2 regions of the Vibrio sp. VPAP30 genome follow, and region 2 is predicted to be linked to the other one. Evidence: riboswitches for the same ligand, from Rfam matches in the RefSeq annotation. Region 2 holds a riboswitch; the other holds the start of a gene.

Region 1 (15,184 bases), on a different contig from region 2:
CCTCAATCTATGTCAAGAATTGATGCAACAGCCATTTCCTTCTCAACACCTTAAGTTCCCCTACCCTCGGCCTGAATACGGTGATGCTTATAGCAAGGTGTTCCACTGCCCTATTGAGTTTGATAGTCAAGAGTTAGAATGGCAGTTTGACGCCAGCAGATTGTATGATCCTCTGCCTTCTGCAAATACAATGACATTACAGATGTGTTTAAAGTCATGTGATGAGATGTTGGCTCAAGTCAGCCGTTCACCGAGCCTAAAAGACAAGATTACCCAGATATTTGTCGAGAGACCAGGTAGTTATCCGTCAATTGAATCACTTGCCTCTGAACTAGGTATGTCGTCACGAACCCTACGTCGACACCTTAGAAATGAAGATACGAGCTACCAACAAATACTCGATACCGTCCGATTTCGCCTCGCAAGGCATTACCTTATTTCTACACGATTAAATATTGAAGAAATCTCAGAACGCGTTGGCTTCTCAGACAGTGCCAATTTCCGCCACGCTTTTCGCAAATGGAGTGGCAGCTCACCGCGAAAGTATCGTACTAGCGCAACTAATACCAAATAGTGTCGACGCTATCGACAGCCATCAGCTTTAAAAATGTTTTACTGACAAACATACGCTTTTATATAGGTATCACACATTGACTGTCATTTTTTGGATTAACCGATCACATCGTTTATCTTAGTGGGGCTTACTCCCCCAAGCATATAGGTGACTGTTATGAAAGAACTCAAATACACACCCCCACCAAACATCGATGAATCCAATCATCTAGAAGAAGAATTAAAACGTATTTCCGAAAAATCTTTTGAGGCACTGAATGAACTCGAAAGACTTGTGGAAAAAGGGTTAGCTCTTGAGCAAGAAAAATAGCTAGAAAAGAAAAGTCCCGACGCAATCGCGCCGGGACTATTCGATTTAAAGCGTGAACCTAAAAACGTTAAAGAGTCTCGATGAGTGCTTGCGCATCACTCCTTGTTTTCGGTTCTTGACCGAAGCCTCTTAACCCAACCACATGCACATGCTCATGATCTTTGAACACTTTACGTACAAGCTTGTAGGTGGTTCCTTTCTCTGGGCTAATATTCTCAGGTGCTGCAATCAAAAGCTGCATGTCTAAACGGTCACACAATTCAAATAGCGTCGAGATTGACTTAGCATCAAGACGTGCTGCCTCATCAAGAAACAGCAGACGACAAGGAACAATATCTTTGCTACGTAGGCGGCGTGACTCTTCTTCCCAGCTTTGTACCACCATGAGAAGAATCGACTGACCGGTACCAATCGCTTCACCTGTCGATAGCGCGCCAGATTCCGCTTGTAGCCAACCATCAGAGCCACGATTAACCTCTACACTTAGTTCTAGGTAGTTGCGGTAATCCAGTAGCTCCTCACCAAGCACCTGTGGAGAACGCTGCCCCATATCAATATGCGGGTTAACACGCTGGAACAATTTCGCCATTGCTTCAGAGAAGGTGTAACGTGGCGACTCAAACAAATCTTTATGTTGCTCTTGCTGGGCAGACAACCCGTGAAGAAGCACTTCGTGGCTTTCACGAATCTTAACGTTTAAGCGCACACCTTTAACCTGACCAAATGAGATGTTTGACAAGCCTTGGTTAAGCATACGAATACGGTTTTGCTCACGCTGAATCGTCTTCTTAATAATGCTTGCCACAGATTCAGAGCTGATCGCCAGGCGGTTTTCACGCTGAGTCAGTTCTTCTGTTAGACGAGCAAGCTCGACCTCCATCTCTTCGATGGCTTCAACTGGGTCATCGGTGCGGATAATATCCTGACGGATACGCTCTCGTAAGTGCTGGTAAACAGCGATATAGAACAGTACCTTACGCTCTGGGCGTGCGTTGTCTTCAGACAAGCGAAGCGCGTCACGTAAGTCTTCGTTATCGGCTACGGCTAAACGAAGCGCACCGAGTGACTTATCCGACATTGAGCGTAGCTCGTTGTCAGACATATAAGCTAGTTCGCGCTTATGGAGACGACGCTCTACATCGTTCTCACGAGCCAAACGCAGTACAGAACACCAACCTGCTTTTGCAGCCACAACGAAAGTACGCAGTTCAATGTACTCTTTCTGCACCTTCTTCAAACGCTTAGCCAGCGACTTCATCTCTAGCTCAGTGGAAGTAATGGTACGCTCATATTCGCTCTTACGTGAGCGAGAAGTATGTAAACGCTCCTGAAGCTCATCACGACGACGCATAGCACGCTCTGCCGCGCCTTCATCGGCTGTGACACCGTACTCTTGAAGTTCTTGTTTAAACTCTTGGACCGTTTCGAGTTTGGCTTGATGCGAACTCTTCAATGACGCCAACACTTGATTGTATTGGTTCATTTGACCTTGCGCTTGCTTAAGCTCATCACGAGAGCGAGTACGCGCACGCTCTGCTTCAACCAATTTCGCTTTTAACTGCTCGCTTAGCTCACTGCTTTGATTAAGCAAGTCAACCGAATCAGCGTAGGCAAAGTAATGACGACGCTCAACAAGATCAGACAGAGCAAAGATCTGTTTTTTCAATTGCTGAAGTTTTTGATCAGCTGCTTGATACTCCGCTTCTAGCGCATCAAATTGCTCAGGGTCAGCATCAAGTGCTGAAACGATCTTCTCTAGCTCAGCGATCGCTTTGCCGTGATTGGTGACGAATGACTTCGCTTCGGTTAACTTGGCAAGATTCTGTTCTAACTCTTCAAATTGAGCAGATAGGGCATCATCTTCAATCAGCGCCATGTTCGGCGCGATTTTATCTAACGCTGCTAGTGCTTGCTTGCTACCTAGTAATTGGCTGCGCTGCTGCTGCTCTTTAGCATCGAGATCAGCTAGAACACGCACAAGCTGATTACGCTTGTCACGAATAGTTGCCAGAGCTTGTTCAGGGTCTGATTCAAACGCTACCTGAATATGTTTAGCGACAAAGCTGTTGAATGCTTGGTACATACGCTGAAGTTTCTGCGAGTCGAACGCCGCTTTTGCATGCTCTTCAACCACTTCTTCACGCTCATCACGCAATAGCTCCAGACGTTGCTCACGCGCTGCTCGACCAAATAGAGGAATCTCAGGCAAACGAGAGTAACGCATTTGGCGGTCGTTCATACGCACGCACACAGCGCCTTCAAGCTCTTCTGCATCGAATGAGCTGTCATCAAACGCGTCTATGTCACCTTCAATGATGTAAAGGTCTTCTGGGCAGTCATCTAGCTCTACCAACTTCTCTTCAATACCAGAGAGATCGGATACCACAATCGCATGACGCGCCGGACCGTACATTGCGCTGAAATATGGCGCATCACCAATTGTGATGTCATCGTAAATCTCAGACAGCAACACGCCACCAAGTGTGTCAGCTAGCCCTTTCAAACGTGGGTCATTGGAGCCACCAGGGGACGCTAAGCGCTCAATTTCACCTTCAAGTTGAGTACGGCGCTCTGCCAACTTATCTTTAGCAACAGACTGCTTCTTCTCTTCTTCCAGCACAACCTGCATATGACTCATAACAGACTGGCTATCGTAAAGGTCAGCACCACTTTGCTCACGAAGAGACTCAAGTGCATCATGCGCAGCAATCCAAGTTGGCGCAATTGCCTCTAGCTTTTTGATTGCCACCGAGGCGTCTTGTTCCAGACGGCGCTGTTCACTGCGCTGCTCACGAACCTCTTCTTGAGACATCTCCAGCGATTCAATTTGCATCGCATGACGCTCACGCTCTTGCTCAAACACAAGTTCGTCAGTCAGTTCAATATGGTGCTGCTTTTGATATTCACCAACCAGTTCTTGAGTCTGACGCTGCTTATGCAAGCGGCGCTCTACATCGCGATGCTGGGCACGCCACTGCTGTTCATTTTGTACCAGTTGCTGCGCTTCTCGGCCTTGTGCAATTGCCGCTTTCGCTGACTGAGACGCTTGGTTACGTTCAACATTGCCAACTATGCTCTTGACCAGTTTTAGCGCCGTTTCAAACTGCTCTGCTGCCGCAGAAGACATATCAAGCTTGTGCTTAGTAGCCAGTAGTTCATTGGTGCTTTGCGCTTCGTTGTCTTTTAGCTGCGTAACCAAAACCTGTGCTGACTCGGCGGTTAACGCTTCATCTTGGAGTAACTGCTTCGCTTTCTCTAATGCTTGCACCGCTTGTTGATACTGTAGCGCTCGCGTTTGTTGAACATCCAGTGCTTGTTGGTAGTCAGCAAGCTGAGTTTTCAAGCTGTCGACTTCTTCCTCAGAAACCGTCGCTTGTTCTTCAACCATAAGCACACGTTCTTGCGCTTCTTCCACCACCATCATCTGCTCTTCAAGACGCTCTTGCAGCTCTTCAAGATCTTCTTGGTAGCGTTCGATTTTCTCTTGCTGACGCAGTGCATTTTGCACTAACTGCAAGTGGTCTGAAGCCGCTTGATAGTCTTGTTCTAACGATGACTCAGACTCAACCAGTAGCTCCAACTCTTCTTGCACGCGGTTAAGTAGGTTGTTTTGTTCTAACAAAGTTTCACGCGAACTAAACAACTCAGAGCGCAGTGACAAGGTCTGCTCAAGCTTGTTACGTCGATCATTAGCATGACGCATGTAGTCTGCTGCCACGTAGTTAGTCGATTCAGTGATTAAATGCTTGAACAGATCGCGATCAGCCTGGGTGGTTTTAATCGCCTCAAGTGTCATGCGGTTTTCGCGCAGCGCGGATTCCATATCTTGGAAAGCTTTTTTAACACCGCCGTTTTGTGGCAACAGGTAGTCTCGCAGTGAGCGAGTAATCGCGCTTGAGATACCACCGTATAGTGAAGCCTCAATCAAACGGTAGAACTTGGAACGATCGCTAGAATTACGTAGTTTCTTCGGAATAACCCCAAATTCAAACATCTGTGAGTGGTAATCCACAATCGAAGAAAATGCTTTGAACTGCACACCTTCAAACTCGCTAATGGCTTGTTTGACTTCATTGACCTGGCGAACACGCGCTTGAGTATCTGACACACTTTCAATCAGAACATCAGTTGGCTTGATATGACTCGGTAAACCTTGAATCACAAATGGCTTAATGTCGACTTTCTTATCTCGACCCGCGACCTGCTGCAGCTTAACCGCAAATAATAAACGTTGGTTGCGCGAGTTCACGACATCCAAAGCGGCGTAACAAGCACCGGCTTGTAATTTACCGTATAAGCCTTTGTCACGCGAAGATTGACTGCTGCCTGCTTCGGTCGTGTTACGGAAGTGAAGTAAGGTTTGATCAGGAATCAACGCGGTAATGAAGGCCGCCATGGTAGTTGATTTACCTGCACCGTTACCACCAGAAAGCGTGGTGACTAGGCCATCAATATCAAAAGTACGAGCAAAAAAACCGTTCCAGTTGACCATGGTTAGCGATTGATATTTACCTCTTTCAATCATGCTTCACCCTCTTCCATCATTTCTTGTTCAGCGTTATCGTCGCTGTCAGTTTGTTCTAGTAAGCTACCCTGGCTTGGCTCTTTGGTATGCACCACAGCTTCGCCATCACGAATTAGACGTAGCTGCGCTTCACGCATGTCATCACCCACACGCACGTCCGCACCAAAGCGAAATACCGATTCACTGATGCTGAATTTACCTGTTTCACCAATATTGATGATCATGCCTAAGCGGCGCAGGCGGCGTAGCGACGTACGTACTTTCTCAAAGAGCTTCTCTTTGTCTAAGTCGGAACCTGTTGCACGATTGGTTACTAACTTCATTAGCTTCGCTTCATCGGCAAGTGCTAATAGCTCTTCATACAGCTCTTGGTTAGTAAAGATACCTTCATGAGCCAAACGCTCTGGGCTTAGATAAAGAAAACACAATACCTTACCCACCAACATATCCAGCTCTGAAAGCACACTGCGACCAATCAGTGACGTAGAACGCGGTCGCAAGTAGAAAAAACCTTCCGGCGCTTTCACTAGTTCAGTGTTGTAACGTTGGTAGAAAGAGGACAACTCAACTTCGAAATCTGACAACATTGCATGGTTATCAAGATCTTCGCTTGAGATGTGACGCCCTGCTCGCAGCATGCTGTCTAGCGCTGGGAACAAAGGGTTTGAAATTGCTTTTGCCAGATTGTCTGACATGTATTCATTAATATCGGTCGATGACATTTGCTTGTACCTTTGCACCAAATTCGTTGATCGCTTGCCAGTCTGGTTGAATGGCCTGGTAGTCAGACTCTGAGTAGCCTAGACGCACCGCTTGGTCGATAACAATTCGTGCTAAATCAAAATGATGAGTTTGAGGGTGCTGTGCTAGATAATCACGTAGCACTAACCCCAGATCAATTGGTGCGCCTTGCTCTTTATGAACTTTAAGCATACCAGCTATGCGATCTGACAATTCATCATTGACCTGTTGAAACTCTTCGTATTCCACTTCTAGTGGCACTTGGCCGGTTACTTCATCGTCTCTCAGTACCAAAGCCTCATCACGAAGATCAGTTAGACGCTCGGCATCTGCGTATGTCAGATACCAAGGCATATCGAAATATTCTTTCACTGATTGACGTAGACGAGAACTGAATGCTCGGTTCTTATCCATATCAATCGCAGTTCGAATAAATTTGTGAACGTGGCGGTCATAACCGATCCAAAGATCGATCGCTTGCTGACCCCAACTGGTGATTCGGTCTAGCTTCATTTGCAGCCCAAACAGGGTTTCAGCAATAAACTCTAGTTCGTCATCACCATAAACGAGCTCTTGGATATCGAGAATCTGTGTTTGTAGCTCGTCACCCGCGGCTTGCAACGTATCTTGTAGCTCTTTTAGCGTATTAGATGTTTCAGAAAGCAGCGCTTCACAGTTGTTGATCGCGTCGCGCCAATCTTTGTTTAGTAGCTCTGCGATCTGAATCTTAACCGACTGCTGCTGCTCATCCATAACACGCTGGTTAAGATCGATCTGATCAAAGATCTCACCCACTGAGTACTTAAGCACGCCATAAACGTTTTTACGCCAATGACCCGCAGTCCCACCCTGACGCGCAGATTCAATCGCCTTCGACATTTCGTCTGCAACCATTGAAAGCTGGATAGAGAGCTTAAGTTTAGAAAATTCGCGGTGACGAACGTAGTAGTCCGTTATACCGATAGCTAAAGGAGAGAGACGATAAATACTCGCTCCATCAGTCACTTCACTGGTGAAACGGCTAATGAGCCGTTGCTTAACCATTTCGTTAATCGCATTGTTGGCGCGAAATGCAGACGCATCACCTGTTTCTTCAAATAGTCGGGTAATAATAGTAAACGCATCATGCAGTTCACCCTCACCCAATTCTTCATCAAACCTTTCATTACTGAGCACAGCAATAGCGATCAAAAATGCCAGTCGCTCTGTTGTCAGGTTCAATGAGAAATCCTGCTGCTTTACCCAACCGACTAGTTCATCAATCGGTTGTTCAGCATTTAGAGTCATCTCACTCATTGTTAGTCCTGCTTATCTTTCTTTTGTGCCCATACATGTATGTATCGACCTAACGAGAGGTATGGCTCTTCTCTGCACAGTTGTCTTTCCAGTGCCAACACATCTTCATACTGGTAATCGCCCATGTACTCCATATTTCCTATGTAGTCACTAAAACAGCGAATACCAGACTTGCCACAAATTAAAAAGCCAGCGTCTTCAATCCACTGGTAGACCTCTTCAGGTCTTAAGCCTTTTTGTGGCTGCAATTTAAATCTTTTGCGATGCGGCATTCCATCCAATACATGAGGAACATTGCCACACACGACATTCTTATAGACCAGACCATGGTGGTTGTAGAACATGACGGATGCCATGCCACCAGGTTTAACTTGTTCTAAGACTTTTTCTAGAGCAGGTTGAGGGTCTGCTAACCATTCCATCACCGCATGAAACAGGACTACATCCACTGGGGACTCTAAGTGCTGGTCAATCGATTGGACTGGCGAATGAATGAAGCGATACTGCTCAAGCAGGTCATTATTTGCAATATCCTGCTCTGCCAACAGCAGCATTTCAGAAGATAGATCACATAACGCGACATGATGTCCGAGCTTAGCCAGCTTTTGCGACATTTGTGCCAAACCACCTCCGGCATCTAGCACATTGAGTCGCTTATTTGCCCCATCAACAGCATTAAGTATCTGTTGAAGATCTTCCCAAACAATGACTTGGCGAATCTCTCCTTTGTCAGAACCGTAAATATTTTTTGCAAATTTGTGGGCAATATCGTCGAAATTGCGGTCTTCAGTCACAGCAGCTTAGGTTATCATGTCTAATCGTGCTGCTATTCTGTCATAAGAAAAGCAGGAATAAAGAGGCTTTCTCTTAAATTATAATCAATTGATGTTTTTTCGGACTATTTAAGTATGTTTGAGCTGAAAAAAGTTGTGTCTTCTCTACTTATGCCGCTTCCGGCGATGCTAATCATCGGGTTATTCGGCTTAATGTTGATCATGTTTACTCGTAAACAGAAGACAGGCTGCTTTGTTGTTCTATTCTCTTTCATCGGTATCTTCCTTATCGCCTTTCAACCAATCTCTTCTCGTTTGTTGATGCCGCTTGAACGCCAATACTCCGCCTTTTTCCCCGTTGACGAATCTATCGACTACGTTATGGTGTTGGGCAGTGGTCATGTGGTTGACGATAAAATACCTCCTACGTCTGAGCTTAGTCGTACTGGGTTAATGCGCCTTGCTGAAGGTATTCGCATTATGCGTATCTACCCTGGTTCCAAACTCATTTTATCGGGTTACTCGGGGGGGTCTGAAGTGAGTAATGCGCGTATGATGGCTAAAGTTGCCCTAGCGCTTGGTGTATCTAAGTCGGATATTATTTTGTTAGAAACCGCAAAAGATACTTGGGAAGAAGCGAGACAAGCGGCAGCTTTCGTCAATACCAAAAAACTGGTTGTGGTTACTTCAGCGAGCCATATGAAGCGGGCACTTAACGAATTCCATGCTGCTGGGCTTAAACCCTACCCAGCTCCCACCAATTATTTGGCTCATAACAACATTAGCCAAGCATGGGAAAAATACACACCCAAAGGTAAGTACCTCGAGCAAACTGAACGATACTGGCACGAGACATTGGGCCGAATCTGGCAAACCTTGAGAGATTGGGCGTCAGACTACGAAGAGCAAGCTCTTCAAGCCTCTGAAAGCAAACTGTAACTATCAGTATCTCTAGGTAGAAAAATACCGAGGCAAGCCTCGGTATTTTTATGCAAGTCACATGTTCCAACCGTCGAATTTAATCACCCGCGAACATATAGCCTTCACCATGAACGGTAACAAAAATCTGCGGATTCTTTGGATCGAACTCCATCTTAGCTCGCATGCGACGAATCAACACATCAATCGTGCGATCATTCGGCGCATCAACACGATGGCTGATCATATTCAAAATACGCTCACGGCTGAGAACCTGATTCGGGTATGAAGACAAAGCAACCAGCAGCTCATACTCTGCTTTAGTCAGCTTCACAGGCTCTCCATTTCGGCTTAAAGCGCGGCGCTGAACATCAAACGTCCACTCGCCAAAGCGAACAACATTATCATCTTGCTTCGCTGCGCTATCCACTCCTGACGAATTACGTGCAGCGGAAATTCGCCACAATAAGTTCTTAACTCGAACCAGTAGCTCTCGTAATTCAAAAGGTTTAGTGACATAGTCATCGGCGCCCATTTCGAGGCCAACAATTTTGTCGATGCTGTCCGTGCGTCCTGTTACTAGGATAATTCCAATGTCTGATTGACTGCGTAGTTCGCGAGTTAGCATTAATCCATCTTCACCCGGTAGATTAATATCCAACATCACCAAATCAATCGCGTTGTTTTGTAGCATGTCTCGCATCTGCTCACCGCTTTCTGCTTCGCTGACTTGGTAACCTTCGTTCTGAAAGTAGCCAACGAGCTTGCTGCGAGTCACTACGTCATCTTCTACTACTAGTACATGATAACTCATCTGCACCACTTAATTTGCATTGGGAATAGTTCTATCATTTATTCTATTCATAAATAGTAACATTTCTAGTATTTATCACTTTAAAAACGAGAAAGATGATTTTTTATTGATTCAAGACAAAACCTCCGCCCTTGTTAATAAATGCTCATAATTCGTCTTTTATTGTCACGTAAGCCATTACCGCTATTCATTTTTATTAGTTACACTAATAGGTAGTTATTTTGGGAGTGATACCTAATGCAAGAAATCAAAGCATTCAACGAAAAACGTGCAGAAATCTATTGGTGGCTTTCAAGCCTTTACGCCAAAGAGCTAACCGAAGAGAACCTTGAGCAGTACCATTCAGCTCAAATCCGCTCTTTCCTTACTGGCCTTGGCGAGAATGCCGATCTCAAACCGTCGATTGATCGTGTCATTGACGCACTCAATCGCTTGATCGATCGCGAAGATGCTCAGCTTGAATTAGCCGCTGACTTTTGTGATCTGTTTTTGAAATCTGACCGCGACTCTGCACTGCCTTATGCTTCTATGTACATCGGCGAGTCGGGCCTACTCGATGACAAGCCGGCGAAAGAGATGGAAGCGTTAATGCTAGAGCATGGCGTTGCTGTCGATGAAAGCTTAAACGAGCCTGCTGATCACATTGCCATTGAACTCGATTTTCTAGGCAATCTCATCATTCGCTCCAATGAACTCGAACAAGAGCGCCATATTGAAGAAGCACTTATCGAGCAAGAGAGCTTCATTCGCCAGCACATTCTAAGCTGGGCACCTAAGTTTTCGGCTAAGTGCCAAACGCTCGATGAGTTCGGTTTTTACTCTGCTATTACGTCTCTAACAGTGGCATTCTTGGAATTGGACTGCGCATACTTAATCGGCGAGTAGAGTCTGACAATGTGAACTGGCACAGGTCAGGACAACGAATTTTGTTTGCCCTCAGTCAGATTGCGGTCTAAAATCGTGACCGCAAACGATAAAAATGAACTATTCAAATACAAACCGCTAAATAAGAGCGGTTTTTGTGTTTCTGATACTTTCTGCCAACTTATTCTAAACTGAATATATTCTCGTGGCAGTCATCGACAGGACAGAATTTATGGCCACTATTAAAGATGTTGCTCGCCTTGCAGGTGTTTCAACAACCACCGTGTCTCACGTCATCAACAAGACACGCTTTGTTGCAGAAGCGACACAAGAAAAAGTGATGGAAGCGGTAAATGAGCTTAACTACGCGCCAAGTGCCGTTGCGCGAAGCCTTAAGTGCAACACAACTCGCACAATTGGTATGCTAGTTACTCAATCGACTAACCTATTTTTCTCTGAAGTTATCGACGGCGTAGAAAGCTACTGTTATCGCCAAGGTTACACTCTGATCTTGTGTAACACAGGTGGTATCTATGAAAAGCAGCGTGACTACATTCGTATGCTTGCTGAAAAGCGGGTAGATGGCATTCTAGTCATGTGTTCCGATCTGACTGAAGAGCTGAGCGAGATGTTAGATCGCCACAAGGACATCCCTAAAGTTGTTATGGATTGGGGGCCAGAAAGCTCTCAAGCAGATAAGATCATCGACAACTCAGAAGAAGGTGGATACCTTGCGACCAAGTATTTAATCGAGCATGGCCACAAGGAGATTGCTTGCCTGAGCGGTCACTTTGAAAAAGCAGCTTGTGTCGAACGTATTCGAGGCTTCAAGCGTGCTATGGCTGAAGCTAAACTGCCCGTCAATGAAGACTGGATCTTAGAAGGCAACTTTGAGTGTGATACCGCGGTATTGGCGGCAGATAAGATCGTAGCAATGGATAACAAGCCGACAGCTGTGTTCTGTTTCAACGATACAATGGCATTAGGCCTGATGAGTCGATTACAGCAGAAAGGCATTCAAATCCCGCAAGATATGTCGGTGATTGGTTACGACAATATTGAGCTTGCAGAATACTTCTCTCCTCCACTAACAACGGTTCACCAACCAAAACGACGTGTAGGTAAAAACGCCTTTGAGATCCTTCTAGAGCGCATTAAAGATAAAGAACATGACAAACGCGTGTTCGAAATGCACCCTGAAATCGTCGAGCGTAAAACCGTTCGCAATCTAAATAAGTAACCTCAAGTCAAACGCTTAGCTAGTAGTCGTTTTATTGGCTAAGCGTATATATCCCCCCTATTTATTGAACCAATATCACATTTATCCCATTCAAATGTGATGCTCTGCGCAGTTTTATTTATTCTTAAAATGTTCGATTAATGCCACGAACAGGGCAAACCACTCCGAAAGGGTGGGACGCAAAGCCTCCGGCCTTAAACAATTTATTGTCTGGTAGCGGGGTTGCCGATGGCGAATATGCAAACTGTCATACCGTTTTTACTTGTTCTTGAGCTCGTATGACACCTTACTGACATTGTATCTGCATTATTTTGCTAATCTCTCGGACCTGCATTGGTGGCGTATACATATACACCGAGAAAACACAGCATGGATAAACCAATACTAAAAGACTCAATGCGTTTGTTTGAGCAGTTAGGCCATATTAAGTCTCGCTCAATGTTTGGTGGTTTTGGCATTTTTGCCGATGACACCATGTTCGCACTTGTAGTCAACGATAAGCTTCACGTACGCGCGGATGCCACTCTCGCTAAACAGTTTAAATCTCAAGGGCTCGAACCCTATGTTTACAAAAAACGTGGTTTCCCTGTCGTAACTAAGTACTTTGCTTTGTGTGACGATTTGGCGTCAGACAGCAGTAAAGCCCTAGAGATTGCTAACGTCGCACTCAGAGCAGCGAACGTAGAAAAACAAAGTCAGTCGCAAGCAAAACCAAATCGCTTGAAAGATCTACCTAACCTAAGGCTCGCTACTGAGAGAATGCTTAAAAAGGCAGGTATTGAGTCGGTTAAAAACCTTGAAGACGTCGGTGCAGTTCACGCTTTCAAAGCCATTCAATCCACACACTCTGCCGATGTAAATATCGAACTTTTATGGGCATTGGAAGGCGCGATCAACGGAACTCACTGGTCGGTCATTCCTCAAAGCCGTCGTCAAGAGCTATTAACTCAAGTTAGTTAATCAAGCAGTACTTATCTAAGAAGTCAGCCACAGCGCTGACTTTTTTATTTTTATCCATCGCAATGAAATTTGCTGCTTGCTTTCCCTGTCTTGTCTAGTAACACTTAATACATCTATCCTCGATGTAAGATGGAGCAGCTTCAACATGAATAAAAAAATCGTCCTTGGTATTCTCTTCGTTGCACTAATTGTTTTACTAGGCGTAAACTTTGGTCAATATCTCACGCTGGAAAATGCGAAAGCCCAACAAGCTGAGTTGGCTACCTTTATTGCCGACAACTTTACGGTTGCAGCGGCCACTTATTTTCTGGCTTACATAGCTATTACGGCCTTTTCTATCCCCGGAGCTGCAGTTGTGACGCTGCTAGGCGCCGCACTATTTGGTTTCTGGACTAGCCTACTGCTGGTTTCATTCGCCAGTACAATAGGTGCAACCCTTGCATTTTTAAGTAGTCGATATTTGCTACGTGATTGGGTACAGAGCAAATTTGGTGAGAAACTCAATGCCATTAACCAAGGCGTTGAGAAAGACGGTGCATTCTACCTTTTTTCTCTTCGCTTGATTCCAGTGTTCCCATTTTTCCTGATCAACTTGCTCATGGGTTTAACCCCAATCGCAACGGTACGTTTTTACCTTGTTAGCCAATTAGGCATGTTGCCTGGCACCGCTGTCTACTTGAACGCTGGCACGCAACTGGCTCAAATTGAAAGCTTGTCTGGCATAGTGTCTCCGACGGTGCTGGCATCTTTTGCCTTATTGGGACTGTTCCCCGTCATTGCTAAATGGATCATGGCGAAGGTTAAGGCCTCTCCTTCAACTTCAAATGGCAATGCTTGATGAGAATCTACTCGGCATCGACACCTACCGAAGCTCACATTGTTTGTGAGCTTTTAAAGTCTTGCCATATCGAATGTGAAGTACGCGGAGAAGGCGTATTTGGCTTACAGGGTGAAGTGCCATTTGGAGAGAGCAGCGAACCTTACATCTGGCTGCTGAATCACAGTCAAATCATTCAAGCCAATGCAGTCATCAAAGAGTTTAGGAATGCGCAGATAGGTTCAAATTGGAACTGTAGCAATTGTGGTGAGTCCAACGAGTCCCAGTTTGGCGCATGTTGGCAATGCGGCGAAACTGCACCTTAACTGTTAGGCGCTTTAATTTGCTGCTGAATAAACGAAATTGAGTGGTGATTGAACTCTTCTGGTCGTTCAACGTTACAAACGTGTCCGCAGTCACGAATTTCTTGAAGCTGACTCTGCCTATGGACTGCGACCATCTCTTTCACGGGCTGGATAAACATATAGTCCCGTTCTCCCATCAAATAGAGGGTTGGTATTGGTAACTCTCTATCTTTGAAATACTTCATCAGAGGATTGACTTCGGCAGTAAGGATAAACCAACGCTTAAATTCTTTTTGACACAGTTTCTTTGCTTCGTGGATAAATAGGTGTCGAGACTCTCTTTGAGTACGCTGTGGCATCACGATATAAGCAAATAGGCTATACAGCCACATGTAAGGCACGACATGCTTACACATACCGCCTAAACGGACCAATATCTGTGAACGCACGTTAAACCGCGTGACAGCGCCGCCAAGCACCATTGACTTTACTCGATCTGTCGCAAGCTCTGCCAAATTTCGAACAATAATCGTACCCAGTGACATTCCAACAAAATGCGCTGAACGAATCTTAAGATGATCTAGTACCTTTAAGATGTCCATTGTTACCGATTTGAATGTGTAGCGATTGGCGATCAGCTCTTTGATCAGTTGGTTGGATTTGCCGTGACCTCGAAGGTCGATTAGCAACAAATTAAAGTGCTGCTTGTACGCTTTAATCTGTTTAAACCAGATTGATGAACTTCCACCAGCACCATGCACAAAAACGACCCATTCATCGCTTGTTGGGTGGGCATAGGTTTTGTGGAAAAGTAAAGCGTCACTCATATTTAAAAACGAATACTCAAGTTCAAAATTTGGTTACGGAGATTAGCATAAACATAGAGGGATTTACGTCAAAATGCGTCAAATCTTAATTATTCTTTTATTAAAAATGTAAGCAACCATCAAAAAGGCGCCTTTAAGACGCCTTATTTCATATCGTTTTCAGCTTAATGCACTACGGTACAAAGTTATATATTCATCCGCCGCTTTGTTCCAACAGAAGT
Region 2 (15,184 bases):
TAATGTGTTTAAAACTACCTAACGAGATCACTGGCAATACAATCACTGATGGAAAACACCAGACAATAGCAATAACACCGAAAACAACCATCAACCAATCCAACATTTATCTATTACCCAAAACGTTTTCAACCTTTTCATAAATAACATCAGCTCCCCACTTACCAGCGGTTGAGCCAGCCACACCACCGACAACACCACCTGCAACCGCGCCGCCAATTGCAGCAATCGCCAGAACAGGGGCCGAGGCTGTTACCCCAATAATTAAGGCAATACCAGAAATCGTTGCCACAGCTGCACCAGCACCGACGGATCCACCTTTAGCACCACCGACAACGCCACCAATAAATCCAGCAAACTCTCTAGTCGTCGTCTTACCACAATTCCCTGAGCCATCCACCTTACAGGCTTCATAAATGTTATCGACGCCGCTTACCGCTCCAACAGTGAGACCGATGTAACCCAAGCCTTTAGATGCTGAAATCCCAATCGCAATATTGGCAATCCTTTTCCCTAAGTCTTTCACAAACCCTTTCTTGAGAATCTCATCAGCATTATGGATCATTGATCTTGAGGAGAGGTTGAGATTACGCTTGACTTGCGTGTGAATCGGAAGTTGAACACTTCGTTTAGACAACATAGCAAACGAACCATCCAGTTTTTTAAACAAAGCGGCACGCTGTTCAAAAAATCGATCAAAATTGACATAGCCCACTTTACGCTTGGTTTCGAGATGCTTCACATGCAGAGTATTGATTTCTAACAGCACATTCTGAATATTTTTCAGATTCTGCTCGACCAACGCTGATGTTGCTCCCACCCCTGTTGCCACTTGTGCATAGTAATCTGAAGGCAACCCATCATTACGGATCCGTTCATCTAACTGATGAGAAAATAAATCAAAGTGACGATTGAGCGTGGCGACTTCTTCATCCACTAACTTGCCTAGCTCAGCACTGGCAATTTTCGCTTGTTCCAGCCATTCATCAAACAAGCGTTGATCATCAGAAGTTTTTGGCTCTCCCGTGGGTAACAAAACAATCTCGCCCTGACGCACTGGCTCATTCAAATGGGCATTGCACTGCTTAATATATTGCTTTTGATCTTCTTTGGTTTCATCTGTAAACAGACTTGCCCACAGCGCCTCTTGTGACTGTGTCACTGGCGATTGCATCCAACCAAGTTCAAAGACCTGTGCTGCTTTTTCACGTTCAGCAATGACTCTTTTTCGGTTTTCTGCCCATCGTTCTTCATCACTTTCTGAATACTTTAATTCAGTCCTGCGTTCTAGGCGTTGATGTGCTGCACGCTCTCTTGTGGTTTCTTGTCTTACTTCTGGAGCTACAGGAGCAGATTCATATCTCATGGGAGTCGGTTTTACTGATAAATAAAAAGGATGATAACAATATTTTCAATGATTTATCATTACCAGTAAAATGTACTGATGACTTCACTACCCAAAAGGTCACTTTGACAAGCCAAACAATCATAATGAAGGCTTAGAACTGATGCTCTGAACCAGGTAGTTCCGATTAGCTTGGCTGTAATCTAGTTTGTTACAGTCTAAAAGATCACCAATCTCTGAGTTTCATACTTATGACTGATAGGACTAAAACTATTGCTGTGTGCTGCCAGTAAATAGGTCGAAAATCGACTTACCGATTTCGACTATTGCCAGATTTCGCTGATCCATAGAAGCATCAGTCTGACTAACATAGATACTGACAATGATCGGCGATTTTTTATCTAGCCAAACGACCGCATTAATACTTCTCGCACCGAAGCCGCCAGCACCTGAACGGTCTGCTATTTCCCAGCCAACAGGCAATACCGAACGCAATAAGTTACCTGTCACTTCATTGCTCTTCATCCAATCTATTAATTGCGCACGGCTGTTTTCGGAAAGTACCGCCCCGAATACCAATTCATTCAAGGTGTTTGTCATGGAAATAGGTGTTGTCGTATCCCTTGGATCGTTTGGCAATGCCTCGTTTAGCTCTGGTTCAACTCGGTCTAAACGAGTGTTCTCGTCTCCGAGTTCTCTTACAAAACTTGTGATACTGTCTGTACCACCAACCGATGCAATAACAATATTTGCCGCTGTATTATCGCTTGTCAGCATCGTTGCTTGGCAAGCATCACCCAGAGTAATCTCCTTATCGATGTAAGCTTCTAAGACTGGAGAATAGGCAACAAGGCCTTCTCTATTGACCGTCACTGTCTTTTTAAGCTCAGTTGTTTTCTGGTCTGCATCATAGAGCAACTTTGCACAGGCAATTGATTTAAATGTGCTCGTCAACGGAAAGCGCTCGTCACCTCTAAAACTCCAGAGTGCTCCGGTTTCAACATTCAAAACAGCTACACCAATACGAGCGGAGAGGGTTTCTTCTTGTCGCTCTATCGCTTTCTCGACCGCAACAAAATCTGTGGTGACAGCAAACGAGAAAGAAGGCACAAGTAGGTAGAGCGTTAACAGCGGTTTTATTAATTTATTCATTTTAAACATTTATTGAGATTATTGTGGATGATTATAGTCTTTGCGATACAGGAGGTGTACACCTCGCAATTTGTCATAAGAGAATCTATCGAGAACTATTGGAGTGAGGTATCCCTTTATTAAAGCGAACCAGTCGGCCCGGTCAACGCATGTGTAAAATATTAGGAATTCACCCTAGTGGCTATTCACTCTTCACAATATGCTCATCCTAGTTTATTGACACTGAATGCAATAGAGTCAGCTTTAAGGTAAAATCGGCAAATATTCTGATTCATGGCCGAAGGAACTGCGGATGGAGCACATTCACAATGTCAAAGTCGAAAACTTCGTTGACATGTCATTTGAAGAGCATGGACACACAGCCCATCATCCAGAACACCGACTAGCCTTACTCACCAAAGGTTCTGTCGAGATGGTTTATGGTGAAAACATAAGAATTGTTGCGCCGGCCATTATCATAATACCTCCCGGAGTACCGCATAAAGCTCTAAGAGCTGAGCATGCTGATATGTACTTAGTGTCTTTTTGTATTGGCTGTTTGGGCATCAATGAAGACAGTCTATTGATGCAACCTTTTCAGCGAGTGTCAGATGGCGCTCTGCCTACAGTGCCCATTGATGCAGGTCGACTTTCTTGGTTGGTTCAAATTCTCGAAGCTTTGAGCAACGAAAGTAATCAATCAGGTGTTGAATCAACACCATTATTGCGCTCTTATCTCTCAATATTGTTCGGTGATATATACCGAGGTATGAATTTAGAGCAATACCATAACCCAATTAGTAGAATAGCCTCAGAAGCATTAAGGTTCATTAATCAAAATAGCAATTTTGCCATTTCACTGAAAGAAGTCGCAACTGCGGTTCACCGCGTCCCCTCCCATGTCGCGACCATAGTTAAAAAGGAAACCGGTTTCACTGTTGGCGAGTGGATCTGTCAGGCTAGAATAAAGAAAGCCTCTTACCGATTGTCCCACAGCACTCTATCGGTTCAAGAAATCGCCAGTGAGTTAGATTGGAAAGACATTACCCACTTCATTCGCCAATTTAAAAAAGTGACAGGGCAGACCCCTGCTCAATGGAGAAAGAAACAAGCGAAGACAACTAGCAGCAAACAAAACAAGCCGCTAGCTGGCTAACTTGAGCTACACGTACAGTTCTTTATTCTTAGATGCAATGAAAGGGAGTGAGATCAAAAATGCCACTAACTCAGCCAATGGCATCGCTAACCAAATTCCCATTATTCCTAAAAACTTTGGCAATACCATTAAGAAAAAGGTAACTAACACAATACCTCGCATTAGCGCTAAGCTAGTTGCAGTTTTCACTTGTTCTACCGATTGAAAGTAGGCTCCGAGTATCAAGTTTGCGCCCATAAAGGCCGTAGCAGGATAAAATAATAGCAATGCTTCAGTCGCAAACTCTACCTCCTCAGGGTTCACAACATTGAATAGAGTGACAATTTGACCGGCGAACAGATAAATGAAGGTGTAAGCCACCACGCCTATCACAAAAACGAATTTCAATGAAAAATTTAGCAGCTCTTCGATTCGTTGCGGTTTTTTGGCCCCGTGGTTGAAACCAAATACCGGTTGCGCAGAGAAAGCAGCACCAATAAGGAACTTCATTACCAGAAAAAGCGTGAAGTTAATTACCGCCAAAGCTGGGCCTGCCTCACTTCCACCTTGATCGATTACTGTTTTGTTAAGTAATGCAAAAGCCAAAGCACCAGAAATTTCCGAGATAAAAATAGGAAAACCTAACCCTATAATTCGCTTTTGTTCGCGATCTCGTACCCTAAACACATAATTTTCAAACGAAAGGTGTTTTTCACCAAGATAGAAATGGTACCCCATGTATATGACCGCAACAGTTTGAGAAATACCCGTTGCAATAGCAGCACCTTTTATTCCCCACTCTAAAACGAGGATGAAAAACAGATCGAGCAAGACGTTCAAAATACTCGATAAAATATTTGCATTGCGTGAAACATGGGGGGACTTGTCGTTATTGGCAAAGAAGCCAAAGCCAAATCTTAAGAAAAGCGTAGGCAAAAATATCGCCCAGTACATTAAGTATTCTTTTAGGTAAGGTTGGATATCAGCACTGGCCCCAAGTAGGCTAACCCATGAGTCGATAAACGCCAGTAATACACAAGCTAAAACGATAGAGCTCAATACAGAAAAGCTACAACTATAGTGGAAGATTCGATTGGCGGCTGCGGGTTGGTTTTCTCCTAGCTTTATCGCGACAACCATACTACTTCCAATGCCAATTAACATAGCAATAGAGATTGCAACGAACAAAAGTGGGAAGCTCATACTTATGCCCGCTAACGCCATAGTGCCAACGCCGTAACCCACAATAATGCCATCAGCTAGTTGGTAAGCCGCCATTGTGAGCATTCCGGTTAATGTTGGCCAATATAATTTAAAAAATAAGCGTTTTATCGGGTCATGTCCAAAGTCCATGTAGCACTCTCTCATCGGTAATGAATTAGACAGACACTTTACCTTCCGATGGGCATGACTAGCAGAGCTATAATTTATCAAAAATCGGCTTATCTTTAGTTTTTGTACGATGTGAAACGTATACCTACCAACAGTATGTCTTCAACTGGTTGGCACGAGTAGTAGTTCTATACGGGAGTAACTAACCTACAAGATCAGTAGTCAGATTGAAGTAATGTTGTATACATGACCAAATCTAACCCAAATTGCTGTCAATAAGATATGAATGTTCAAGCGCTCCAAAATGGAATGGAGCAAAGGCTTCCATCAGATGGTAGATAGAAGCCTTATAGTGAGTTAGTTCTGCTCGACAACTGTTATAGTTTTACTGTCGCTGTCAAAAGACACCCGATAGGTCTTGTAGTCACTGACTACATAGTCTGAGCTTGGATAAGCATCTGTCCAACTACCACTATCAATCTTAAAGCGTGCAGGGCTCTCTTCTCCATTAAATGACTGGATCGAAAAGTACTTTTTGGTTGCAGCGTCATAGCTTAGCTGAGTGAGACCCCATTGGTTAGATGTACCTCGGAAATACCATACTTCGTTACCTTCATTATTACACTGGCTGAGCGGAGCCCAAACACCAGAAAGGTAACAGAACGCGCCTTGAGATGCGGTAAGGTCAGCTGTCTGGTTAGTACCATTGTCACTAAAGATAACTTGGGCGCTACTTATCTTACTACCGAAGTCATGGCAGTAAACGCCGTTCTTGGGCTGCATTTGGACACCCGGCCAAGTGGCATTACCGATATTCGATTCACTAGCTACGTTCCAATAGTACAGAGTTGGAGAACTGAAGTTCTGCTGATTGTCAAAACAGATCTCTTGCTCTGTCGCTGGTTTTGGATCTGGCCCACAGTCTGTACATGCGTCACCCACTACAGCGCCAACATGAATGGCAGCGGCATGATCACCGGCAACAGAGAAATCCGCGTAGCCACCGCTGACTGTGATCGTCGATGGGCCTTGTGATCCAGGAGCACCAATACACTGCCCTGTCTGCTCATCATAGTTTGCCTCAATGATGTTGCAGTAGACATTATCTGGCATGCCAGTGTACAAACGTTGAGATAGATCACTGCCATAGTGCTTGTTGATCACCACATAACCTAGACCACCGCGCCCGAAGGCGATTTGGTCGTTACCGTTTTGCCACCAATCGGTAACTTTCCATTCTGCGGCCGTATGGTTTCTGAATGAGACCATGTTGGCAATTCCACGCCATTTGTGCTCACATACCCAGCTTCCGCCGTCAAAACCACAGGCATCACCTGTATGAACACCGTTGCTCGGTGGGCCTGCATCGAAGTCACCACCAAAGAAATAACCCGACATGATTTTTGGATAACCATATGGGTACGCTAGGGTAAAGATGTTTGCTAGATTATAGCCATTACCTGAGACTCCATGCCAGATTGGTCCATTGGGGTTGTGTCTCTCTTCATCATGATTGGTCACGAACGTCACTGCATCGCTACTTGAAAGCTCAAGCTCGTGTCCGATGTTGCGAAGGCTCGCAATGTCACTGTTTCTAAATGCAGGTCCCACACGTCGAGCATAATCAAACTCAGTGACATCACCGATATGCTTGTATTCGGAGGGTTTGACAGGCTCTGAGTAAGCCCCAATGACTTCTTGGAAGATGTAGGGATTACCGTTAAGTTTATTTTTGATCGCCTCAATATCGCCAGCGGGGATATGTTTTGCTGCATCAATACGGAAACCAGCGACCCCCATGCTGATCGCATCATTCATGTAGTCAGCGATCTTTTGGCGCACATACTCAGACTCAGTTTTTAGATCATTAAGCCCGACTAGGTCACAGTTTTGCACCTGCCAGCGGTTTGCATAATCAATATCTTTGCTGGTACACGTATGGAAGTCATTACTGCCATAAGGCACTTCAGGAAACGAACGGTTCCACGCCGCCATGTGGTTGATTACAGCATCAAGATAGATGTCAACACCGGCTTCTTTACATCGTTGAACCATGCTTTGAAACTGGGCTCTATCACCACTTCGGCTTTCAAACGCATAACTGACAGGTTGATAGCGTGTCCACCACTGGTTGCCAGAGATGGTTTTATTCGGTGGCGAAACTTGTACTGCAGCGAAGCCTTTTGGCCCGAGAAAAGTTTCACATTCAGTAGCAATATCTTCCCATCCCCATTCGAATAGGTGTACAAAAGCGGTTTTTGGGGTGGCAGCTTGTGCGACAGGGCTGAGAGCAAGACCAGAGCTCACAGCGAGTGCAATTAACGTTGTTCTTTTCATAGATCTCTCATTCATAAAGTTAGACACAGGCTGTTGAACACGCTGCACTTTGTAATATGGCCACTCAATCGGGGGTTGGTGTGCGCTTTGTTTGTTAGCGTTGCAGGTGTAAGGAACGTCGGGCACAGAGGAGATGCCTCCTTATTCAACAGCTATCTTAATGCTGCACAATTTTTAACCAACATGCATTTGTCTTGATTATATCTTTAATGCTAATCACTAATGGTGTGGGTAATTGAGAGCTCTCTTAGATCTGGCTCACTTAATGTGGCGAAATAATGAGCAAGACAGCGTCTAATTAGAACGTTAAACACGAACAGACAGTAAAGGGAAAGCAGCGTCAAGAAAGAAAGGAAGAAAGAGTCAGCCTGACAGGCTGACGCTTTTGCATGAAAATACCTAATATCGTGTGACAGACTGATGTTACTGTGGCGAGTCACATTCGCTTTAAAGGCTTAACCACGCTATCAAGCCCTTCGATTTTTAGTGCCAAGCATAACTTAAGTAAATCGCCTAGCTCCCCACTTGGAAAGCCTTTCTTGTCAAACCAAAGTAAGTACTCTTCGGGAAGGTCGATGAGCACTCGACCAGCGTACTTACCAAAAGGCATTTGCATTCGCGCGAGTTTAATTAGGTTTTCTTTTTCAAGCATGGTGACTTCATTCTATGGTTGTTCCCAGCCCTGTAGAGTAACACCTAATCGGTCTACCCAATAGTTGATTGCATCTTTGGCATCATCAAGCGAATCAATCATAGTAGAGAAATCTTTGTTTCCTGCCTCTCGGTCAATTGCCGCAAACAAAGGTGTGCCATCTTGTGCGTCACTGACAAGCAATTCGACGCTGGCGCTGCCAACGTTAGTATGCTCACCGGTCGTTACCTTGGAGATGGTTGAAATAGCCAAACCGAATGGTAAGACACTGCTGGTTACTGCAAGTACAGGGTTAGGGGTTTCCACATTACTTAGAGCAATACTCAGGCGAAGGGTTTGAGCCGTAGGCTTTTGCACGATCTTTCTATGAACAGAAACTTTCTCTTCAAGGCGGGCAATCATAAAATCGGTAAGCTCTTGAACCTCCTCCTGAGCTAACGAACTTTCCTCGGCAACCACGAACACCTGATCGATAACAACAGAGTCATACTCACCTAGCTTTGCTTGCAGCCTGTGCGCGTCTCTTAACCCAATACGAGCCCAAACAAGATCAACACCACCCTCTGGGCCAGGTCGGAAATCTTCATAACTGGTAAACTTGGTAGCTTGTTGAACGGGGCCACTTGCGCAACCGACAACCAACACACTCACAGTAATAAGGAGCAAAGCCTTGAAAAAGTTCATGTAACGCACTCTGGTTTTATAATATCAACCAGAATGCTATACCATATAAGGTTCAGATGTCTACCTGTATCCTATTCAAATTTATTATATTTATCTCAAGGCGTATGTACGGTATGCGCATACTCGACAATCACTTGATTTCCTTCAATATAAGCGTTTTGAATTTCACCATCGACACTCATGCGGCTTTGCAGGTAGACCACCTTTGGTCCATTTTCATTGGTCTCTTTTAGGCTTGGAACCACATTTTTAGGTTCTAGATGAAGTAAACGACAGAAGTGGCTTACAAACGACATGGTGATCGGTGTTTCGCCTCTTAATACACGAGAAAAACTCAGTTGGTTCATTCCAAGTTTTTTGGCAAATTCCATCTGTGTTAGACGCATTTTTGATTTCTTTGACATCCAGATTTGGTAGAGAGCTTCTCTATCTTTGTCGGTAAAATCCATTATGATTCCTTGTGTAGCATTTTGGGATGGATTGTCGTCGTTTTGCTACATAAGCTTGTCAGAGCTTGGTAAGTCAAAGTCAAGGCTTTGTCTGCTTAAAGTCAGTCTCGCCAGTTTTAGTGTGCCTTCCCCCCCTCTTGAATCATTCACAAAACCCATCATATAAAGGCAATAACCATTGCTATTCAATGAGTTAATGGGTAGATAACTATGTAAATAGCAAGTTAATTTTCTACAACCAATTCAGTTCGAGATTATCATTCCACATTTTTAGAATGGACTTAGCTTTTCTATTTATCATTGGCTACATTTCGCCTGCTTATACAGCATTCGGTAACTTATTACTTAATAATCATTGGAACAGTTATAAGCTGCACTTCAGGCAAACTATCCGAAAGGTTAGGACGCAAAGCCACCGGTCTGTCGATACATAATGTCTATGATAGCGGGGTTGCCATTTAGCAAGTTTTGCTAAATGTTTCGCGTGCCGGAGTGTCATCTTTTTTGTTATCCATTAGATAAGGACAAATGATGAACAAACTCCCAAACAAGTCTCTCATTGCTATCGCACTAATTAGTGCAAGCGGCGCCAGCTATGGCCATGGATACGTCTCGGCGTACGAAAATGGTGTTGCTGAAGGTCGTGCTGCTCTATGTAAGTTCCCAGCAAGTGATACCAACGAAAAAAACACTAACTGTGGCGCGATCCAATATGAACCACAAAGTGTTGAAGGGCCTGATGGCTTCCCTCAAGCAGGGCCAAAAGATGGCAAAATAGCCAGTGCTGAAACGTCACTAGCTGCAGCGCTAGATGAACAAACAGCCAATCGTTGGGTTAAGCGCCCCATCAAATCTGGTTCGCAGTACTTCGAATGGACATTCACCGCTAATCACGTGACTAAAGACTGGAAATACTACATTACCAAACCAGATTGGAATCCTAACCTACCTCTTGCACGCAGTTCATTTGATCTCACGCCTTTCTGTGTTGTAGATGGCGGCATGGTTCAGCCACCAAAACGTGTGAGCCACCTGTGTAATGTTCCAGAACGAGAGGGTTACCAAGTTGTCCTTGCGGTGTGGGATGTGGGTGATACTGCGGCATCTTTCTACAACGTAATTGATGTGAAGTTTGATGGTGATGGCCCAGTGATTCCTGATTGGAGCCAAGGTGGTCAGATTAATCCAGCGTTAGATTTGAATGTTGGTGATTCGGTTTATACCCGTGTATTTGATAACAATGGTGAAAATCCTTCGTACCGCACTGAGCTTGTCATTCAAAACGCAGAGCAAGGTAAAGCGAACAACTGGTCTTATGCACTAGCCAGTAAAATCAACCAAGAGCAGAGCCAAATTCGTTCAGGCCAGTTAAACGATCAAGGTGAATTTACACCTGTTTATGGAACCAACCCAGTCTACTTAAAAGCAGGTTCAGGACTAAACAGCGTTGAAATTGGCTATAAATTTGAAACACCCGAGCCTGATTACGATTTAGATATCGCAGGTTTACAGTCAGAATACGTGATTGGCGATTCACCGACAGAACTGGACCTAACATTGACTGTGACAGGCGACTTAACGGCTGAGTTAACTGTCTACAACCACCACCGCGAGCCTTTAGCTTCTTATTCAGAGTCGCTAAAAGACGGAGATGTTGAAAACACCACGATGACCTTGTCTAAATCCGAACCGGGTCACCATATGCTAGTCGTGGTAACGAAAGATGAACAAGGTAAAGTGCTTGATCAAAATACGTTGGATTTCCATCTTGTTGAAGATCAAACACCACCACCGGGCGACTATGATTTTGTCTTCCCTGAAGGTTTAGAAAGCTACACTTCGGGTACAAAGGTACTTGCAAGTGATGGCGCAGTTTATCAGTGTAAAGAGTTCCCTTACTCTGGTTACTGTATTCAGTGGTCCCCATCAGCCACTCAGTATGAACCGGGGGTCGGCTCTCATTGGCCATCGGCTTGGAGTAAGCTTTAGTTAACCTATAAACGAAAAGAGGATGCCTAGTGCATCCTCTTCTTAGTTTAAGTTGATTTAGAACCAACTTGAGATTAAGCGCTTAAACCAATCGAGCAATTTCTTGAACAAACTGCCTTCTTCAACGTCTTGTTGGGCAATCAGTGTGGCACTTGCCACCTCTTCTCCGTCTACACTGTAGATAACCTGACCAACGGCATCCCCTTGATTAATTGGTGCAATGAGTTCTTCGTTGTACTCAATCTCCGCTTTAAGTTTTTTTGCGTCACCTTTAGGTAGTGTAATCAGAACCTGCTCAGAAACACCGACAGGCACAAGCTCTGCACTGCCCATCCAAACTTTTGCTTCAGCCAATGTTTCGGTTACTTTTGATGGCGAAACCGTGTCGAAAAATCTAAAACCATAACTCAGTAGCTGTTTACTTTCGGATTCTCGACTTTTTGTGCTATTTGAACCCATAACAACCGAAATCAAACGCATGTCACCATTGGTTGCCGATGTTGCCAAGCTATAACCAGCCCCACTTGTATAACCTGTTTTCATGCCATCGACGTTCATGCTTCTATCTCTTAGCAAACCATTACGATTGTATTGCGTAATGCCATTATAGGTATAAGAGGTTTCACTATATAGCGAGTAGATCTCGGGCAAATCGCGGATGATTGCCTGGCTTAGTAGAGCAATGTCATGAGGTGTTGAGTACAGACCATCACTATCTAAGCCATGTGGATTTGTATAACCGGTGTTTTCAAGACCAAGCTTTTGCGACCAACTATTCATTAGGCCAACAAAAGCGCCTTCGCTGCCTGCAACATGTTCAGCAATCGCCACACTGGCGTCGTTACCAGATTGAACAATCAAGCCACGATACAGATCGATCAATGACACATCTGTACCTACTTCAATAAACATTTTTGAAGAGTCAGGGAAATTCTTCGCCCACGCCTTACGACTGATACGAACTTTGTCATCTAAAGCAATATTACCACTCTTAACTTCTTGCCCTGCCACGTAGGCTGTCATCAATTTGGTTAAGCTTGCTGGGTTTAACTTTTTGTTGGCGTTTTTCTCTACCAACACATCACCAGTATGGTAATCAATCAGGATATACCCTTTGGAACCCAATGTTGGTGGATCAGGAATTATGGTTGGCGCTGCAAACGCAGCAAATGAAAGAGAAAGTGTCGAAAGAACCGCTGTGTTTGTTAGAAAACGCGTTGTCATGATATGCGACGTCTCACTTTGAATGGTTTAGTTACGACCTCAGTATAGACAAGCTTGCAATAGAATCAGCAGCTTTGACATCAATCGTTACTATTGAGTAAGGATTTTTGTAAATATCTTAATATACGCAATATATAGGCACAAAAAACCAGCGCCTAGCACGCTGGTTTATGAAATCTTTAGCTGAGTTTTTACTACGCCGCTTTAAGCTCTTGTTGAGCTTGCTGCTTGGCCATTAACCTTTCTCTGTGAACAAACCAAGCATAGGTTGCGACGATAGAGAAGAACAAGTACGACAGCGCAAACACGAACGGTGAGCTAATTAACTCTTGTGACATGCCCCACGATACACCTGCGACAGTAATAGCAATTTTCGAGAACAGACCACAGATAAGTAGTAGTAGAGCCAATTGAGGAAAGCGGCTGCTTCGGAATGCAAACCAGTAGCAACTACCTACAGCCATTGTTGAGATATACAGGCCAAGCAAGAATGAATGAAGATGTTCTGCCGACGCTACACCTGCAGTAATAGACACCATAAATAGAATAAATAGTTTCATTTTTTCGCCTCGCTTTTAAAAACTAGAAAAAGCATCCTTTCATTTCTGCAAACTCATTTTGCGTATATTTTCGCCCATTTAGAGCGAAATTCAAGCGATATTTGAATCGATTTATTACACAGAATTCATATGAACAACCAATGTTAATTCATTGTTAAATAATTATTTTAAAAGAACTCTTTGCTGGTCAGGAGTTAAAGCATTAACTCGAAAGGTGTCGTTTTACTTATTACATTTAAATAACATTTGTTACACTTTAAAATAATTCAATATATGTGAAATAAGGCACTAAATGTGTCGCCAATTTTCAGCATTTAACTGATTAAAAACTTAGTTTCCGAAAATCAATGCATAATCGAGCGAAAAGTCAGTAATTTTGTGTGAGCTTAGCCACTGTTCCCTACTTTGTGACTCGTCTCCAAGAAGGCGCTCTGATACCTTTGCGTCACAAATTATTATGTATCACATGCCATGCCTTCCCAGTACCGAATTAAGAAGATTGTAGAGATCGGCGATACTCTTCACCGCAGCGGCTGCGCCCCTTATAAGCTAGAAAAATACACTCAGTTCTACGCGCGTAAACACGGTGTGGATGTCATGATCCAAGCGACTCCCACTACGGTTAACTATCAGTTTCCTGATGACAACAATGCAGTTGTGATGAAACGACACCAGCCCGCTTCAATTAATTTGAGTTTGCTCGCAAATACGATTATTCGAATTAATCAACCCAGCAGTGAACCTGTACCCGAGCCCGTGGGCTATCCGAAATGGGTGATCGCTTTAGCAAATATGGGGATTCCACCCGCATATCTTATGCTTGTGGGCAGTACTTTGGATGCTGTTCTGTTTTCTGCATTGTTAGGGTTTATGGTTTGGGGCGCTCAGCAGGTTTGTAAAGCTCGTCGCTCTATTGCGGTTGAGTTTATCGCCGCACTTGTGACTGGAATGCTAGTTGCTTGGTTTGCAAGCACTGGTGCGGCAGTACCAGTATGGGCTTTATGTATAGCTGCGATTGTTCTCTTTGTTCCCGGACTTTCTATCGCTAACTCATTAGAGTGTCTCGCATTTAATGACTTAGTGTCAGGGACCAGTTTGTTGGGTCAAAGCGCACTAACGCTGATAAAGCTGTTTGTTGGCATAGTGATGGGGCTCAGTATTGGTGAAGCGATTTGGGGGCAAGCGGAATCATTAGAATACACAAATGAAGTACCGTTTGGGCTCCATGTGTTTGGCCTTTTCCTCATATCTATATCATTGGGAATAATTTTTAATGCCCGTCCAACAGACATCTTGCTTGGATTACCAGTCGCTGCACTGGGTATGTGGGGGCCATTCTATTTAGGTTTTGAAAGTGGATGGGTGGTCGGAACTTGGATCACCACAGTTCTAATAACCCTATATGGCACCTGGGTCGCGAAAAAGATGGATTTAACGGGTTCTATCTATATTGTGCAAGGGATCATTATTCTTGTCCCTGGGAGTCGAGTGCTCGTCAGTGCCAGCCAGTCGGTATTCGAACAATCTGTACTACCCATCCCTAGTATTGGCCTCTCGGCTCTATTCATGTTCTCGGCGATCGTCGCAGGCCAAATCACCGCCTACTCTATTTACTCTCCTAAGATTGAGAGATAGTCGAACAATCAAACAAGAAAAAGCCCTATTCAAATTCCGCTGACTAAGCGGCTTTTGAATAGGGCTCTTTGCCCTTGTGCTTCATGTTACGTTGATAACTGCCTTTACCTTTTTTCGCTTTTTCAACTTTCGCCCGGTAAAGCTTACTTGTTACCATCGCTTTTAATGCGTTGTCTTTTACCTGGCCTCTTCCCAACTCGACATCACTAATGAGGCAAACCTCATCGATATCGGCTGTGCGTTTTTTCTTAGCCATACAGCCTCCAAAAATTAATGATCAAATACTAGCCAATACGTACTAAAACCGTACGATCCACTAGCCAAACGAATGTTACACTATTTATACGCCAATCAGTAATATTTTCGAAACTATACCTAGCGCAAATTTCTAGTGAAAACACAATATTTAACTGTACATAGCTCCTTATTTTTATTGACTTAGTTGCACTTCGCTTTACACTAGATCGCAGCTAGAAAACGGTTCTTGTCTAATTTCGCCGTTTCGTTAGATTACTTGAGTATCTGCCGTAACGTCGTACGCAATAGCAATCTCCTTTTCCACGCTATCGGTGCCGTATGGCTTTTACAAGATTTATCAAGGGTATATATTATGTCTAACACTGTTACTGGTACAGTTAAATGGTTCAACGAAACTAAAGGTTTTGGTTTCATCCAGCAAGAAAACGGCCCAGACGTTTTCGCACACTTCTC

What was found. A riboswitch is a leader RNA that binds a small molecule or an ion and turns the genes downstream of it on or off. The one in region 2 is predicted to bind cyclic di-GMP.
Region 1: it holds a riboswitch for cyclic di-GMP, as region 2 does, so the genes downstream of both, ZX61_RS22470 (TfoX/Sxy family DNA transformation protein) here and gbpA (N-acetylglucosamine-binding protein GbpA) in region 2, are expected to answer to the same signal.

The regions. Positions count from the first base shown of each region.
Region 1 covers NZ_LBLS01000043.1:492,780-507,963, reverse strand. Annotated here, with positions in the region: gene ZX61_RS22515 (AraC family transcriptional regulator) at 1-574, shown strand, start outside; gene ZX61_RS24415 (hypothetical protein) at 731-883, shown strand; gene mukB (chromosome partition protein MukB) at 951-5,408, opposite strand; gene mukE (chromosome partition protein MukE) at 5,405-6,130, opposite strand; gene mukF (chromosome partition protein MukF) at 6,111-7,445, opposite strand; gene cmoM (tRNA uridine 5-oxyacetic acid(34) methyltransferase CmoM) at 7,448-8,239, opposite strand; gene elyC (envelope biogenesis factor ElyC) at 8,354-9,157, shown strand; gene torR (two-component system response regulator TorR) at 9,237-9,950, opposite strand; gene torD (molecular chaperone TorD) at 10,188-10,835, shown strand; gene purR (HTH-type transcriptional repressor PurR) at 11,047-12,054, shown strand; cyclic di-GMP riboswitch class I at 12,198-12,284, shown strand; gene ZX61_RS22470 (TfoX/Sxy family DNA transformation protein) at 12,424-13,014, shown strand; gene ZX61_RS22465 (TVP38/TMEM64 family protein) at 13,160-13,852, shown strand; gene ZX61_RS22460 (DUF2007 domain-containing protein) at 13,852-14,157, shown strand; gene ZX61_RS22455 (alpha/beta fold hydrolase) at 14,154-14,963, opposite strand; gene glgA (glycogen synthase GlgA) at 15,123-15,184, opposite strand, start outside.
Region 2 covers NZ_LBLS01000026.1:397,271-412,454, reverse strand. Annotated here, with positions in the region: gene ZX61_RS12295 (hypothetical protein) at 1-106, opposite strand, end outside; gene ZX61_RS12290 (hypothetical protein) at 107-1,366, opposite strand; gene bla (class A beta-lactamase) at 1,616-2,485, opposite strand; gene ZX61_RS12280 (helix-turn-helix domain-containing protein) at 2,790-3,632, shown strand; gene ZX61_RS12275 (MATE family efflux transporter) at 3,639-4,964, opposite strand; gene ZX61_RS12270 (starch-binding protein) at 5,301-7,280, opposite strand; gene ZX61_RS12265 (DUF3820 family protein) at 7,717-7,932, opposite strand; gene ZX61_RS12260 (DUF3313 domain-containing protein) at 7,945-8,616, opposite strand; gene ZX61_RS12255 (helix-turn-helix domain-containing protein) at 8,712-9,065, opposite strand; cyclic di-GMP riboswitch class I at 9,437-9,524, shown strand; gene gbpA (N-acetylglucosamine-binding protein GbpA) at 9,597-11,054, shown strand; gene ZX61_RS12245 (D-alanyl-D-alanine carboxypeptidase family protein) at 11,112-12,278, opposite strand; gene ZX61_RS12240 (hypothetical protein) at 12,473-12,838, opposite strand; gene ZX61_RS12235 (threonine/serine exporter family protein) at 13,310-14,473, shown strand; gene ZX61_RS12230 (alternative ribosome-rescue factor A) at 14,517-14,729, opposite strand; gene ZX61_RS12225 (cold-shock protein) at 15,084-15,184, shown strand, end outside.